Regions from separate parts of the Glaciecola siphonariae genome, predicted to be linked through region 2. Evidence: predicted binding sites of a transcription regulator. Region 2 holds the regulator's gene; each other region holds the start of a gene.
The links. Region 2 encodes sigma-54, which starts transcription at its own class of promoters, with help from an activator protein. Its sites were predicted from a motif close to GTTGGCACGNNNNTNGNNT; they were not measured.
Positions count from the first base shown of each region.

Region 1 (5,313 bases), on a different contig from region 2:
TTTTCGCCGCCTTTAATTCCAAAATCGAGTGTTCTGATGGGGAAAGGAATTAATATGTCGTTTTCAGCAAGCGTTTTGTGGACAATACTCACGCCACGATGTCTGGCCTGCATAAAGCTTGGCTCTCCTGGATAGTCAATCCAAAACCACACCAGCAAGTTTACACTGCTGTCGCCAAAGCCCTCTGCAAACACGTTTATTTCGTCTTTTTTAATAATCCAATCTTCTTTTTTTAGGGCATCGCATATCACATCAACCGCGTGCTCAATGTCATCGGCGTACGAAATGCCCACCGGAATTTCAATTCGTCGATACCCTTCATGGCTGTAGTTAGTAACAATATTGCGAAATAAAATTTTATTCGGAATGATTTCTAGCTGGCCAAAGAAGGTTTCAACTAAGGTATTTCGCAAATTGATTGCTTTTACCGTACCAAAAACGCCGTCGGCTTCTATCACATCGCCAATTTGGAAGGGTTTACGAATACCCATGGCGATACCGGCGATTAGGTTTTCGGTCATATCTTGGAAGGCAAATCCGATTGCCAAACCCACAATACCTGCCCCAGCAAGTAAGGATGTGACTGTCCCTGTGAGTCCAAGAAACTCAAGCGCGATGAAGATACCCGCAGTAAATACGATCACTTTGAATATGGCCGCGAGTAAATCAGCAATCTGCTTAGATTCGAACATTCGATGCAGCATAGTCGACATCAATCGACCTGCAATCCGTGCAAGAATGGCAAAAACAATCGCAATAACAAGGGCAACCACCATGTTAGGCAAGTGTTTAATTCCCATCTCAAGCCATGAATTTACTTTGTCGTAAATTAAGGTCCAAAAATTATTGAGTGCATCCAATTCCAAAATCGTATCCTCTTACTGCGCTTGATACTGCTAAGCGTTGTTTTCCAAAAATCTGAAATATATTTAAAAACTAAAAAACGAAGTATTAAAAGCGTAATGCCAGAATGTCTAAGCCTCGGCCTGCCATCTTTCAATTATTGGCTACAGTAGGCCATACTGCTCATGCAGAAGGTTTGACATAAAAAAGCCCCCGTTAGGAGGCCAGATTTAAGCTAACGCTTAACAGTCTTTATCTTTTGCGTCGGCGTTTTCTTTCACGTCTTCACATGCGTCTTCAATTGCATTACCTGCATCTGTGACGATTTCGTCAATCTTCTCGCCCGCTTCCTCTGCATCATTGTCTGCACATGCAGCCAACGAAAGTGCGAAAAATGCGGCAAGTGAAAATGTACCTAGTTTTTTAATAACATTTGTCATGGTTTCTTCCTTAAATGTGTTTAGCAATTTTTATTGCTACTGATGTAGTTTTGATCTTCTAATGTGCTTTGATTAGAGGCCCTTACTGCTTTCTGAAAAGGTAAAGGCCTCCGATGTCGATGTAACCAACCAATTAACAATGCAACTAGGCCTTCGGTGATTTACCTCTTAGCGCATTAGCCACTAGCGAAAGTACCAGTAGTACTAAAAACACAAAGAATAAAATCTGAGCGATACCTGATGCTGCTCCTGCAATACCGCCAAAACCAAATACTGCCGCTATAATTGCGATGATAAAAAATGTAATTGCCCAACCTAACATAAGTTTCTCCTTATTGAGTTTTTCATACGTTCGGTAGAATGGATGCGAAATACATTCCAATTAATAAGCCATTGAATTTATTGGAGAATGATAAATACGCAGCGTTTTTTGCTGCGTATTAGAGAAGGAATTACTCAGTGATAGGGAAGAAATTACCTGATTTAGGCCTGCTCGGCCTTGCTGCCGCCTAAACAATTTGGTGAAGCCGGCACAGCGCCATGCTTTTCTTGCCATTCGCTTGGTGTGTAAGTGTGAAGTGCTAGTGCATGCACCGGGCCTGCTAGCTGTTCCGACAACAATGAATTGATCATGCGATGGCGCGCTATCAAACGCTTGGTCTCAAACGCTTGCGAGACCACAGTCACTTTAAAATGTGTCTCTGAGTTTTCAGGTACTGAATGCATGTGGCTTTCATTTTCAACGTTTAACCATTGTATGGGCAAAGCATCCTGTAGTGTTGATTCGATTTGTTTCTGTACCTTCATTTTTAATCCTCTATGCTGTTGGTGAGGTGTTGTGTAGCTCTGTTCTGCCTTGCGTTCTTTGCTCTGCACCGCTCTGCTCAGCGTTGCCTTGGCTAAGTATCACGCATCAATCTGAATCGCTTTAGTTTGACGAGCCGTGAACATAGCGAAAGGTAAAATTAACGCGTTCAGTATCTACTCGCTTTGTTTTGCTAATGCCATGATGCCAAAACGTTTGCGTGCTGCCGCGCATTATGAGCAAAGAACCGTGATGTAAAACCACCCGCCGTTTTTCACCCGTTGATAAGTGTTTAAAATCAAAATTTCGACTCGCCCCTAAACTTACCGAGGCTATTACCGGCTGCTCGCCAAGTTCTGGCTCATTGTCAGCATGCATGCCCATGCTGTCTTGACCGTGCCGATATAAATTCGCCAACACCGAGTTAAATGGCGTGTCGCAGGTTTGCTCACAATAACGCTTGAGCTCAAGCAATTTTTTTTCCCAAGCTAGCGGCACCATTTTTATACCCGAGTAAGCATAGCTAGCATCTGCATCGCCATACCAAGCTTGCAGACGCGGTACTGGCACCGATTTACCGAACATGCGAATGTTAGGTTGAGACCACGCCAAGCGCTCAATAAAATGCTTGAGCAATTTGTCAGCGGTTTCTGCCTTTAGCCAACTTTGCAATAGCCACACATCTGCGTCTTGCATATTTAAGTTAACCCACTGCGGCCCTAGCAAGCTTTTTTGTTCCTGTTGCAAACAAAACCTTTTGGTCGATGTTACAATAGGCACATTGTACCACTGACAAAGTCATCCCTTGAACACCAATACCGAGTTTTCTATTTGTGGGCGTCAACTTCGCTTGCTGCGTTTTCCAGAACAAGGCGCACACTCATCGCTGCAGGCTTGGGATGCGGCCGATGAATTGTTGTTAAACCATTTATCAGAGCAAAACTTAATAGCCAGCAAAGGCATTGCGATTATTAACGATGATTTTGGCGCGCTTTACTGTGCGCTAGCTGATGCCTCTCCCTTGGTTTTCTCCGACTCATTTATGGCGCATACCGCCATAAAGCAAAATGCAAAGCGCAATGAACTATCCGCCCCATGGCTTTATTCGCCTTTAGCGCTGGAGCAAGCGCAGTTTACCCGTGAAGCACTACTTGATCCCTCCGCAGGTAGTCATGAACAGGCAACAAGCCCATTAAGCCTCGTCTTGATTAAAATTCCGCGCACCTTGGCGCTGCTAGAGCAGCAACTTATTGCGCTTAGGCAGCATATCACGCCGAATACCCAAATTATTGCAGCGGCAAAAGTTAAAAGCGTCACATCTAATGTACTGAAGATGTTTGAGCGCTACATCGGGCCTACTAAAACCTCTTTAGCGGTAAAAAAAGCCCGATTAATATTTGCCCAAGCGCTCAACAGCGACGACAACGCTAACCCTCTGAATGATATTAAAAGCCCTTTCCCGAGCGTTGTCACCGACCCGGCAATAGAGTTTTCGCTTTACAATCATGCTAACGTGTTCTGCCGAGACCAGCTCGACATAGGCGCGCGGTTAATGCTGTCACATTTACCGAGCCATTTCAGCGGAAGCTGCATTGACTTAGGCTGTGGTAACGGCGTGCTGGGTATTGCTATGATGAAGCAAAACCCTGATGCATCAATGGTATTTGTTGATGAATCTTTTATGGCAATAGCTTCGGCGAAATTAAGTGTTGAGCATGCATTTAAAGGCAGCGATAAATCAAAAAATATAGGCTTTGAGGTAAGTCACTGCTTACACTCATTATTACAGCGCTCTGCTGAACCGGTTGACATGGTGCTCTGCAACCCACCCTTTCATCAACAAAACGTGATCACCGATGAAATTGCTTGGCAAATGTTTTTAGACGCAAAACGTATGCTTAAACCAGGCGGCGAACTGCGCATCGTTGCTAATCGTCACTTAGACTACCCAAATAAGCTCAAACGCCTGTTTGGGGCTTGCAAGCTAGTGGCGAATAACCGAAAATTTGTGGTCTTGAGTGCAATTAAGCAGCGCTGATTAACTCATGCGAATACGGCTGCAGGGCCAGCAATAGCGCGCATTGCTCTGAAAATAAGAAGGAATACAACATGATGTCAAAAATTTACACCATTGTAGGCGCGGTAGCGCTATTTGTGTTGAGTGTAAGCATGGGCAGCGCCCAAGAAGTTGACCCAAGTAAGCAGGCCGGCTCAAAAATTCAAGCTGATAATTATTATCCCAGAGTCGCCCTTGATACCAGCATGGGAAAAATAGTAATTGAGCTTAATCGCAACAAAGCGCCGTTAACCGTGAATAACTTTTTGGATTACGTGCAGCGCAAAGAATACGATAACACCTTGTTTCATCGGATCATCGCTGACTATATTGTGCAAGGTGGCGGATACTCGCCTGAATTTAAGCAAAAAGAGGTAAAAGGTCCGGTACTAAACGAATCTGGAAATGGCCTAAAAAACAACTATTACTCCGTTGCCATGGCTCGACAAGACAACCCGCATTCTGCTACCCGCCAGTTTTTCTTTAATATGAATGATAATGAAAATCTGGACCCTGGGCGAAGTTGGGGATACACAGTGTTTGCTACGGTAGTTGAAGGCACAGAAGTGCTCGATGCCATGTCACAGGTAGAGACCGAATATCGACCGCTGATTCGCTTTCAAGACGTACCCAAAGAGCCTATTATTTTAAAAACTGCGACAATACTGCCGCCCCTCTAGGGCCTGAGTTTCCCCTTGGCGGTTGCCTGTTTTCTGGCGCAAGCTTGTTCTTACGGATTGCAGCTAAGGCAGTAAAAAGAAGGGGCGACGGCCTGTTCGTTTCTTTGCATGACAGTGTGGTCACAGTGGTCACATTTTGCCCTTGAACCAAGGGCGAGAGTGCTAGGCGCATGGCATAGCTCACACGGCAGTCCACTTTCTTTTTTATCAAATACAAAATTCGGATGCGCGCATTTAGGGCACAGCGCGCAAAGCCGCTTGCCTAAATCTTCTGCGGCCAATGCAATGTTCGTTTGCCGCGCTGGGCAATTCATCGCTCTGAAATCTGGCGCAAGGCTGATTGGAAAGCTATGGCCTTTAAGCGCAAGCAAAGCGGCATCGATTGACTGCAAGCCCTTACCAATCAAACCCGCGCCGCTTTGCTGACCTTCAAACACATGCCACGCCTGTGCGCCGTCAAACAGTTTATGGTGTTGTTTAAGCGCATCC
Region 1 is NZ_JBHSGU010000002.1:1,931,419-1,936,731, forward strand. It holds gene ACFO4O_RS09825 (mechanosensitive ion channel family protein) at 1-866, opposite strand, end outside; gene ACFO4O_RS09830 (hypothetical protein) at 1,086-1,283, opposite strand; gene ACFO4O_RS09835 (DUF1328 family protein) at 1,429-1,605, opposite strand; gene ACFO4O_RS09840 (BolA family protein) at 1,767-2,090, opposite strand; gene ACFO4O_RS09845 (alpha-ketoglutarate-dependent dioxygenase AlkB family protein) at 2,212-2,835, opposite strand; gene ACFO4O_RS09850 (methyltransferase) at 2,894-4,126, shown strand; gene ACFO4O_RS09855 (peptidylprolyl isomerase) at 4,198-4,824, shown strand; gene ACFO4O_RS09860 (DUF6671 family protein) at 4,875-5,313, opposite strand, start outside.
Region 1: a site for sigma-54 is predicted at 1,648-1,666, ahead of ACFO4O_RS09835 (DUF1328 family protein). Genes of this name have one in related genera too.

Region 2 (5,313 bases):
CGGCCTACTAATTTGTGTTCATTATCCACAACTGGCGCTGACAGCCAGTTATATCGCTCAAACATGCTGGCGACTTCGTCATCGGGCGTATCGGCGCTAATAGCATCTGGTTCATCGTCCATGATGTCTGTGACAGAAATGTCAGGACTGGCGGTAAGCAAAGTAGCAAGTGATACGGTGCCAATAAGAATATCTTGGCGGTCGACAACGTAAAGGGTATCGGTATTTTCAGGTAGTTCGGTTTTTAAACGCAAGTAGCGCAATACTACATCTATGCTTACATCTGGGCGTAGGGTGATGGTGTCGGTGTTCATGATGAAACCGGCGGTTTCTTCACCATACGATAAGGCTTTTTCAGCCCTTAATCGGTCTTGGGCATCCATTGATTTAAGAATGCTTTGCAGAACGTTGTCAGGCAGTGAGCTTAAGGTCTCTGCCAAGTCATCGGTGTCCATCTCTTCGAGGGCATCAACAACTGTCGCTGGCATCATTTTACTAATAATGCCGTTTCGAACATCCTCCGACAGCTCTTCAATGACGTCTCCATGAAAGTCTGCGTCAAGCAGTCTCCATAGTTCGTCTCGAGTTTTTGTGGGTGAAGATTCAAGCAGAAGCGCGACGTCACTGGCAGGTAAATCGAGCAGCATTTTACGCACGCGCACAAATGCGCCGGCATTCAAAGAACGACCGATAGACTCAAGTCTAGCCTGCGTATTACTTAGTTCTGCGGTTTCTGACATGTTTACCCCAAGAGAAGTCAAGCGAGCATAAACGAAATGCTGAGGCTTCTAGTGGCATTATATCACCATAAAGGCTCATGAATACTTGATTTTTATGAAGTTTATAGTGCGCGAGGCCTATTAACTGACCTTGCTAAACGATGAATACGTATTTATTCGCTTTCGTCGAATTTGTTTTCAATGAGTTCACTGATAGCCACCATCGCTGCATCAGCATCTTTGCCAGTGCAGCTTACCTCAACGGTTTTTCCCTGGCCGCTTTCTAGCATCATAAGTGCTAAGACGCTATTGGCAGGCGCTGTATTATCTGCTTGCGTTAGCTGAATATCTGCCTCGAACTGCTTAGCGAGCTGTACCAGCTTGGTGGCGGCGCGAGCGTGCAGGCCAAGCTTATTGGTAATGGTTAGCTGGCGGGTCACCGAATGGGGTTTGTTCATTATTAAGCCTGCTTTGCGAGGATGTTTTTAAGTTCTCTATGCTTAACCTGCACGTCACCATGAGTGGATTTGAATGTTTCAGAGAGCGCTTGCGCCACATACACGCTGCGATGCTGACCACCGGTACAGCCAATGGCAATGGTTACGTAGCTGCGGTTGTTTCGCTCAAGATGAGGCAGCCAAGTCGTTATCAGATTTTGGACTTGCCAAATAAACTTCATAACTAAAGGTTGCCCCGCAAGAAACACCTCAACCGGGCCATCTAAACCCGTTAGCGGACGAAGGTCCGGGTCCCAATGCGGGTTGGGTAAAAAGCGCACGTCAAAAACATAATCGGCGTCTTTGGGAATGCCATATTTGAATCCAAAGGACTCAAACAAAATCACTAAGTCAGTGCTTTTTTTGCCTAACACGCGCTCCCTTATGAGCTCAGCGAGATCGTGTACCGACAGTTGATCTGTGTTTATATTTAAATCTGCTTTTTCAGCCACCGGCACAAGAATTTCTCGCTCAGCGCTAATCGCATCGGTAAGTGAATTAGATAATTTAAATAATGGATGCAAGCGGCGCGTCTCGCTATAGCGTTTTATAAGAACATCATCGCTGGCATCTAAGAATATGATGGTGATGTCCCAAAATTCTGGCAGGTATTCGAGAATTTCTGAAATCTCTTGCTCGGCCTTTGGCATGTTTCGCACGTCAATACTCACGGCAACTAGCTCGTGTTCGTCAGCGAGCGCATGGGTAAGGGTAGGGAGCAAATTTACGGGGATATTATCAACACAATAATACCCTAAATCTTCAAGCGCTCTGAGCGCGATAGACTTACCTGAGCCAGACCGGCCGCTTATTATTAACAGCTTCACACCTTGCTCCTGATTAATATTTGAGGGGGTCGCTTATGCTAGTGCAGCGACGATTTCATTTTTATTTTCGGCTTTTCTTATCGCTTTTACAATGTCTTTGTCGCTTAGTTTCCGAGCAATGCCCGACAATGCTTTCAAATGCGTTTCGGCTTCGTCATTGGGAACTAGAATTGCAAAAAAGATATCGACCGGTTTATTGTCGATGGCGTCAAACTCTATCGGCTCGTCACTTGTCACAATGATTGCCATTATTTGACTGATCCCGTTCATACGTCCGTGGGGGATTGCAATACCATTGCCAATACCTGTACTGCCCATTTTTTCGCGATTGAGCAAGCTGGTCAGAACTTCATTTTGATCTAATTGAGGGTGCTGCTTAATAGCAATTTCGCTAATAACTTCAAAAATGCGTTTTTTGCTATGACACTCAACCGAACATTGAGTCCGGTCGAGTGAAATGATGTCAGAAATGATCATATAAGGGTATCAACTAGTGCCGTCTAAGCTTTTCTTTGTGCTTGATAACCTGTCGGTCAAGCTTATCTATCAGAGAGTCTATGGCAGCGTACATGTCGGTATGTTCGGCGTTTGCAAACACTTCGCCACCGTTTAAATGTAGCGTCGCTTCTGCTTTTTGGCTCAACTTTTCTACGTTTAAAATTACATGCACATTGTTTATGTGATCAAAATGCCTTTCGAGTTTTTCAAATTTGGTATCCACATAAGTGCGCAATGAATCGGTGATTTCTACATGATGACCGGTAAGGTTTATTTGCATAATGCTAGGTCCTCTTGTTGCGTCTAAATTAGACTCTTTCGTTGATTAGATGGAGGAATGTGTAACGATTCCCGATATTTTGCAATTGTTCGCCGAGCAACCTGAATACCTTGCTCGGCAAGCATTTGCGCAATTTTGCTATCGCTTAGCGGTTTGTTTGCCGGCTCTACAGCCACGAGCTTTTTGATCAGCGCGCGGATTGCAGTCGACGAACAGTTTTCACCAGATTCTGTCGCTACATGGCTAGAGAAGAAATACTTTAATTCAAAAATCCCACGAGGCGTGTGCATATACTTTTGCGTGGTCACCCTAGAAATAGTCGACTCATGCATATCAACCATTTCCGCCACGTCATTTAACACCATCGGGGTCATTTTCTCTGGCCCTTTTTCAAAGAATTCACGTTGCTTTGACACAATACAGTGAGACACTTTAAGCAAGGTCTCGTTGCGACTCTCCAAGCTCTTTATAAACCACTTTGCCTCTTGTAAATGTGACTTTATAAATTGTGAATCGTTCGGATTTTTAGAGGTTTTTCCAAAACTCGCATAGGTTTCATTTACCGATAGCGCCGGAAGAGCGTCATTGTTTAGCTCTACCGTCCACACGCCGTTTTTCTTGTATACGTTTACGTCAGGAATGACATATTCAGGCTCGCGGCTGGAAATAGCGGTGCCGGGGCGCGGATTGAGCGTTTTGAGTAGGCGCATTACTTCGCGCAGCTGATCTTCCTTCAGCTTGGTTTTGCGCATTAAGGTGCGATAGTCTTTGCTGCCTAATAAATCCGCGTGCTGTTTGATGAGCTCCTTAGCTTCATCTAGCCAAGGCGTGCTTTCGTCAAACTGCTTTAATTGAATAAGTAAGCACTCTTGCACAGAGCGCGCGCCTGCTCCCACAGGGTCAAACATTTGAATGCGCTTGAGAACGCATTCAACCTCATCGAGCTCAATTTCTTCGTCATCTAAACTATCTAAGATATCTTCACTGCTGGTGGTTAAATAGCCCGACTCATCTATCGAGTCAATAATGGCGATGGCAATGGAGCGGTCAGTTTCGGAAAAATGCGTCAGCTCCATTTGCCAGATTAAATGGTCTTGTATTGATTCAGAGGTTTCCCCTTGAAAGACAAAATCATCATCGGGATTGCTACCTACCATTTTCACAGGCGCTGAGCTTGACCCCAAATATTCTTCCCAAGAGCTGTCTAGGGGGAGATCGTCGGGTAAATCGCCTTTTTCTAATGCATCGTGACTATCGATGCCGTCACTGCCAGATAAGTCAGAGTCACTCTCGGCAGAATTAGAGGCGCCGTCAGCATTGTTTTTTTCGCTGGAATCGTTTTTGTCACCTGAATCTGCGTCGTTAAAATCTTGTTCGGTAAGCTCCAGCAAAGGATTAGACTCTAATGCTTCTTGAATCTCTTGTTGTAAATCCAGCGTAGATAGCTGCAGCAATTTGATGGCCTGCTGAAGCTGCGGGGTCATCGTTAGCTGTTGACTGAATTTCAGTTGTAACGAAGGTTTCATTTACTTCCTTTGCTTACGTTTAAGCCCTTTATACGCGTTAACGCAGACTAGAGTGCAAACTGTTCGCCCAAATATACATCGCGTACAGTCTGATTGGCTAAAATTTCATCTGCTGTGCCAGAGGCGATTAATTCGCCGTGGCTGACAATATAAGCTAACTCGCACACGTCTAACGTTTCTTTTACGTTGTGATCAGTGATTAATACGCCTATATCGCGTTCTTTGAGCTGATATATGATCTTCTTTATATCATTAACAGAAATTGGGTCAACACCTGCGAAGGGTTCGTCGAGTAAAATAAATTTTGGATTGGCGGCCAAAGCCCTCGCAATCTCTACTCTGCGGCGCTCACCGCCCGATAAACTCATACCCAAATTATTTCGGATGTGGTTGATGTTAAAATCGTCAAGCAGTTCGTCGGCTTTTTGCTCTTGTTGCGACCGGCTGAGTTCTTTACGCGTTTGCAAAATGGCAATCAAGTTTTCGTATACGGTAAGTTTACGAAAAATCGAGGCCTCTTGAGGCAGATAGCCTATACCCTCACGCGCACGCTCATGCATAGGCTGGAACGTAATGTCTTTTTGGTCAATGTGAATTTCGCCTTTATCTAGCGGCACTAAACCCACGATCATATAAAATGTGGTTGTTTTTCCTGCGCCGTTAGGTCCCAAGAGGCCTACAATCTGACCGGTCGATACTTCAATGCTGACATCACGTACAACTTGCCTTGATTTATACGACTTCGCGAGATGTCTTGCTTGTAGCTTACTCACTGCTGCACCTCGTCGTTTTCGGGCTTGGTTTGCGTATCATCTGCCGAGAATGCGCCGGGGCTAATCACAGTGCGCACACTTTCTGCGCTGTCATCGTTACTTGTTGCTAAGACTTGTTCTCGGGTCATATCAAATACAATCATATCGCCCGTCACTCGCATTTCATTTTGCATAATCAGCGCTTCGCCTTTGA
Region 2 is NZ_JBHSGU010000029.1:260,825-266,137, reverse strand. It holds gene mgtE (magnesium transporter) at 1-740, opposite strand, end outside; gene ACFO4O_RS17935 (HPr family phosphocarrier protein) at 893-1,177, opposite strand; gene rapZ (RNase adapter RapZ) at 1,180-2,043, opposite strand; gene ptsN (PTS IIA-like nitrogen regulatory protein PtsN) at 2,077-2,520, opposite strand; gene hpf (ribosome hibernation promoting factor) at 2,534-2,821, opposite strand; gene ACFO4O_RS17915 (RNA polymerase factor sigma-54) at 2,845-4,347, opposite strand; gene lptB (LPS export ABC transporter ATP-binding protein) at 4,395-5,120, opposite strand; gene lptA (lipopolysaccharide transport periplasmic protein LptA) at 5,117-5,313, opposite strand, start outside.

Region 3 (5,313 bases), on a different contig from region 2:
GCTGCTGCCGGCAACTTACTACGACAAACCCCTAAAAAAATTCCCTGTGTTTTTTGATATCGGCGGATATGGTGCGAGATATACACGCGCCGAACGTTGGTATCAGTCTGAGGAGTTTCAAGAATATTGGCAAGCCGACGATACGCCGCAAATGGTGATTGTCTACCTCGATGGAGAGGCCCCTTTTGGCGACCCTTATCAAATAAATTCGGCCAATAACGGGCCTTATGGTGATGCGACTTGGCAAGAGTTGTTGGGCTACTTAAACCAAAATTTTAATATTGTTGACACGGCCCAGGGGCGTTTTGTAAGCGGATGTTCCACAGGCGGTTGGGTAAGCCTAGCACTACAATTATTTTATCCTGATACCTTTAACGGTGCTTGGTCTTACAGCGCTGACGGAGTCGACTTTAGATACTTCCAGTTAGTTGATATTTACAGCGATGACAATGCCTTTTTCAACGAGCACGGACAAGAGCGGCCTTCCTATCGTGGTAAAGACGGGGAAGTCATATTTTCTATAAAACGCGAAATTGACATGGAAAACCAAATGGGCAGGGGCAATAGCTATGTCACGTCGGGAGGGCAATGGGGCGGATGGAATGCAGTCTACAGCCCAAAACTCGATAGTGGTTTACCGGCTCCTATATGGGACCCTGCAAGCGGAGAGATAAACAAGGATGTGGCCGAAGCTTGGAAACAATATGACCTGCGTTTATACACACAAAAAAATTGGCAAACATTAGGACCTAAGCTTGCCGGAAAACTTCATATTTGGATGGGTGATATGGATAATTTTTACTTAAACAACGCCATGTACCTTTTCGAGGATATGCTTAAAAGCCGCACCGAACCTGCATCTGATGCGGTGTTTGAATATAAGCGCGGCGTGGGGCACTGTGACTTTAATCGCTACGACATGCGCAAAAAAACCATCGCTCAGATGTATGAGAGATTTCAAAAAACGAGATAGAAGCAAAACATGTAAAGAAAAGTTCTTCGCTCCCGTGATTATGTGCGAGCTGCACAGGATTCGAGTTAATTATTCTGATGCTGCGCTAACAGCCATCGATAATCATCTGGGCTGTTGATGTTTTTCAAGACTTGCTCATCACCCGGCAGAGCATGGGCATTTACATGCTCGATGAGACGATAGAGAGAAAGTTGCGCTTTAGTGCTTTTATCGGATTGATAGGCGTGTATCCGCTCCTTAATATATGATTGATAATGAGTTGAGGCATGCAAGAAAAGCGGCAATGGCGCATCGTTAAAATAGGTGCTCACATTGTTGTGTAAGCCATGTTCAAGCATAGGTAGCAAAATGCCTTTGCTCAGTAATGGCATATCTACCGGCAAAACCAAAAGCGAATGCTTGCAAAACTCGCTGGCGGCATATATCCCGCCTAAAGGACCACACGCTGAAACCACATCGGGTATAGCCTTGGCGTGAGTATTACTGCTTAACAATATATCTTGAGGCGCTAGAGAGCTGGCTAGCTCTCTAGCATGTTCTAAAAAGCTACTGCCCTGAAACAAGAGCTCACTTTTTGTTTGTTTCATTCGGCGCGACTGTCCGCCAGCAAGTATCAAGACTGAAAAGGATGTAGCTTCAGATGCGTCACTCATGGCTCAATTTTTCCAATTTAAACTTGCGGCAATGTACCATCAAACTGCGCAGCGATGAAATAAGTCTTGGCTGCAAAATCGATTCGAGGGTTTGCACATCGACATATCCGGCCCTTGACTCACGAATAAGCGATAAGCAGGTGCGCACTTAAGGCGCAAACTTGCTCTGTGTTGGTGCAAATCGGCATGTTTTCGCGCTGCTTAATCCGAGTGTACCTTTGTTTTTAATGGTTTTTTTTTGCTGGCACATTATTTGGATAAGAGCGTAGCAAGAGACATTCATATACTTGTATATTCAATTTCAACATATTTGCTTTTTGATTCACAGATGAACAAAAGGCCTGGCAAAGATGCCCACAGCGATTTCGGTCGCTGTGGGTTTTTTTTTGCCTTTACCGCCCTACACACTTACGAGGCTGACATGAATAATGCGCTTATTAGCAACGATATATTAGTCATTGGCAATGGCATGGTTGGACATCATTTTGTTGAACAACTACGGCAGCAAAACACGGCACTCAGCATTCGAGTGCTGTCGGGTGAGCCTCGTTTGGCCTACGATAGAGTTCACTTGTCAGAGTACTTTCAAGGAAAAAGCGCTGACGAACTTGCGCTTACAACAGAGGCTCATTATGAATCACTTAACATTCAATTCAGCACTGAGGCTTGGGTAGAGACCATCGATAGAAAACAAAAATGCGTGCGTTGTACAGACGGACGCGAATACCACTATCAAAAGCTTATTTTAGCGACAGGCTCTTATCCTTTTGTACCGCCTATCCCTGGCAACGACCAAGCGCACTGCTTGGTTTATCGCACTATAGAGGATCTCGAAGCAATCGAAGCCTCAGCAAAAGTCAGTCGCATAGGCGTGGTAGTTGGTGGCGGCCTATTAGGGCTTGAAGCGGCCAATGCGCTTAAAGAAGCTGGCTTACAAACCCACGTAGTAGAATTTGCCCCGCAGTTAATGGCCGTGCAATTAGATAGTGCGGGCGGGGATGTACTTAAAGATAAGATACAAGCACTCGGCGTGACGGTACACACGCAAAAAGCAACGCAAAAGATTGTGAAGGGCACACAAGCGCGGTATCGCATGGAATTTGCGGACGGCACGCACTTAGATACCGACATGATTTTGTTTTCAGCCGGTATTCGACCTTCCGATGCTTTGGCTCGCGCTTACGATATAGAGATTGGTGAGCGCGGCGGCATAGTGATTGATGATCACTGCTTAAGTTCAGACAAGAATATATACGCAATTGGTGAGTGCGCGCTCTGGCAAAATCGAATATTTGGCTTAGTTGCCCCCGGCTACGCCATGGCAAGGACCGTTGTCGCACATATTTTGGGTCATAATGAGCGCTTCAAGGGCGCTGATATGAGTACTAAATTAAAACTCATGGGTGTGGAGGTTGGCTCCATTGGCGATGCTCATGCAAGTACCAGCGGCGCTCAGGTATATACCTACGAAAATCAGCCTAAAGGCATTTACAAAAAAATGGTGGTTGAGCCTAATCAAAATAAATTGATTGGTGCAGTCTTAGTCGGCGACACCTCCGATTACGATACGCTTTTACAATACACTCTCAACGCCATTGATTTACCCGAATTTCCTGAAAGTTTAATTTTACCTAACAATGGCGATAATTCCGTGCAACTAGCAGGGGACGCCTTACCCGACAACGCCAGTATTTGCTCCTGCCATAACGTGAGTAAGGGCGATATTATTAGCGCGATTGACACCGGTCAATCAAGCTTGTCTGAGGTTAAGTCCTGCACCAAAGCAAGCACGGGTTGTGGCGGCTGTGCCGCCCTGTTGAAAAACGTTGTCGACCTTGAGCTTGAAAAACGCGGTGTTGAAATTAACAACCACATATGTGAACACTTCGCCTACTCTCGACAAGAGTTATTTCATATGGCACAAGTTGAGGGCATTCAGGATTTCGACACGCTGCTTGAGAAGCATGGCACTGGCTTGGGTTGTGATGTGTGCAAACCTGCAGCAGCTTCTATCTTTGCATCGCTTTACAACGCGTTTATTCTTAAAAATGAACATATTGGCTTACAGGATACTAACGATACTTTTTTGGGCAATATGCAAAAAGACGGCACGTACTCCGTCGTACCAAGAGTGCCTGCTGGCGAAATTACCCCTCAACAGCTCATACTCATTGGTGAAGTTGCCAGAGACTACAAACTGTACACCAAAATCACAGGTGGGCAGCGCATCGATTTATTTGGCGCAAATGTGCAGGACTTGCCCGATATTTGGCAGCGCCTGCTTGATGGAGGCTTTGAAACTGGCCACGCCTATGCCAAATCTTTACGCACAGTCAAATCTTGTGTCGGCAGTACATGGTGTCGCTACGGCGTGCAAGACTCTGTCAGCGCTGCCATTAACATTGAACATCGTTATAAAGGGCTGCGTTCACCTCACAAGCTCAAAATGGCGGTGTCTGGCTGCACCAGAGAATGCGCCGAAGCGCAAAGCAAAGATGTGGGAGTCATTGCCACCGAGAAGGGCTGGAATTTATATGTGTGCGGTAATGGAGGGATGAAGCCTCGCCATGCCGACTTATTTGCCACCGATTTAGACTATGACACGCTAATTCGCTATATCGATCGTTTTTTAGCGTTTTATATCAAAACCGCTGATCGCCTCCAGCGTACCTCTGTGTGGATGGAGAATATGGACGGAGGCCTAGCGTATTTGCAAGACGTCATCATTAACGACTCGCTTGGCATCAATGCATCATTGGAAGCTCATATGCAAAGCATCGTGCAGAGCTATCAATGCGAATGGCGCAGTGTCGTGGAGTCAACACAGGCACGCAAGCGCTTTAGACAATTTGTGAATAGTGACGCCGGCGACAATAACCAACTGTTTGTTGAAGAGCGGGGCCAGCTTCGTCCTGCAACAGCGCAAGAAAAAGCGCAAAACATTTCCATCGTCGAAAGCTTATAGGAGAGGCTTATGCAAAGCACCATGACTAGCGCAGTAAACAAACAGGCGTCGCAGTGGCATAAGGTGTGTCACCTCAGCGAGCTCGTCATTAACTCGGGTGTCTGCGCGTTAGTGCAAGGCCAACAAATTGCTCTGTTTGCACTTAAAACAGCAAAGACTGAGGCCCCAAGCGTCTACGCGTTAAGCAATTTTGACCCTATTGGCTTAGCGAACGTGATGTCTCGTGGCATTATTGGTTCAATTCAGGGGGAGCCAGTCATCGCTTCACCCCTTTACAAACAGCACTATTCACTCTTAAGCGGTAAATGTTTAGAGCAAAGCGAGTATGCGCTTGAGGTTTACGACACACACATCATAGATGAGTGGCTTCACGTTTCGCTTAAGTGTTAAAAAAGGCTGTCTTGATGCCAACGAGTACTCACATCCGCGAAACGCAAATAAACACAACTTGCGCATATTGTGGGGTGGGGTGTGGCCTTACAGTGAATAAGCAAAGTAAATACTGTGTAAAAGCAGATAATACCCTTGTTGAAGCACAACACACGCTGCCAAGCCTTGCCGGTGACGTAAATCACCCTGCTAATTCAGGTAAATTGTGTGTTAAAGGAAGCCATCTACTTGACACCAATAGCTTAGAAGGGCGCTTGCTCGCACCCACAATTAAAGGTGAACAGGCCACTTGGCAAGAGGCCATTGGCTATGTTGTAAACGCAATCAAATCA
Region 3 is NZ_JBHSGU010000002.1:1,517,167-1,522,479, reverse strand. It holds gene ACFO4O_RS08115 (alpha/beta hydrolase-fold protein) at 1-973, shown strand, start outside; gene mobA (molybdenum cofactor guanylyltransferase) at 1,039-1,626, opposite strand; gene nirB (nitrite reductase large subunit NirB) at 2,048-4,591, shown strand; gene nirD (nitrite reductase small subunit NirD) at 4,601-4,981, shown strand; gene ACFO4O_RS08095 (nitrate reductase) at 4,996-5,313, shown strand, end outside.
Region 3: a site for sigma-54 is predicted at 1,867-1,885, ahead of nirB (nitrite reductase large subunit NirB). Genes of this name have one in related genera too.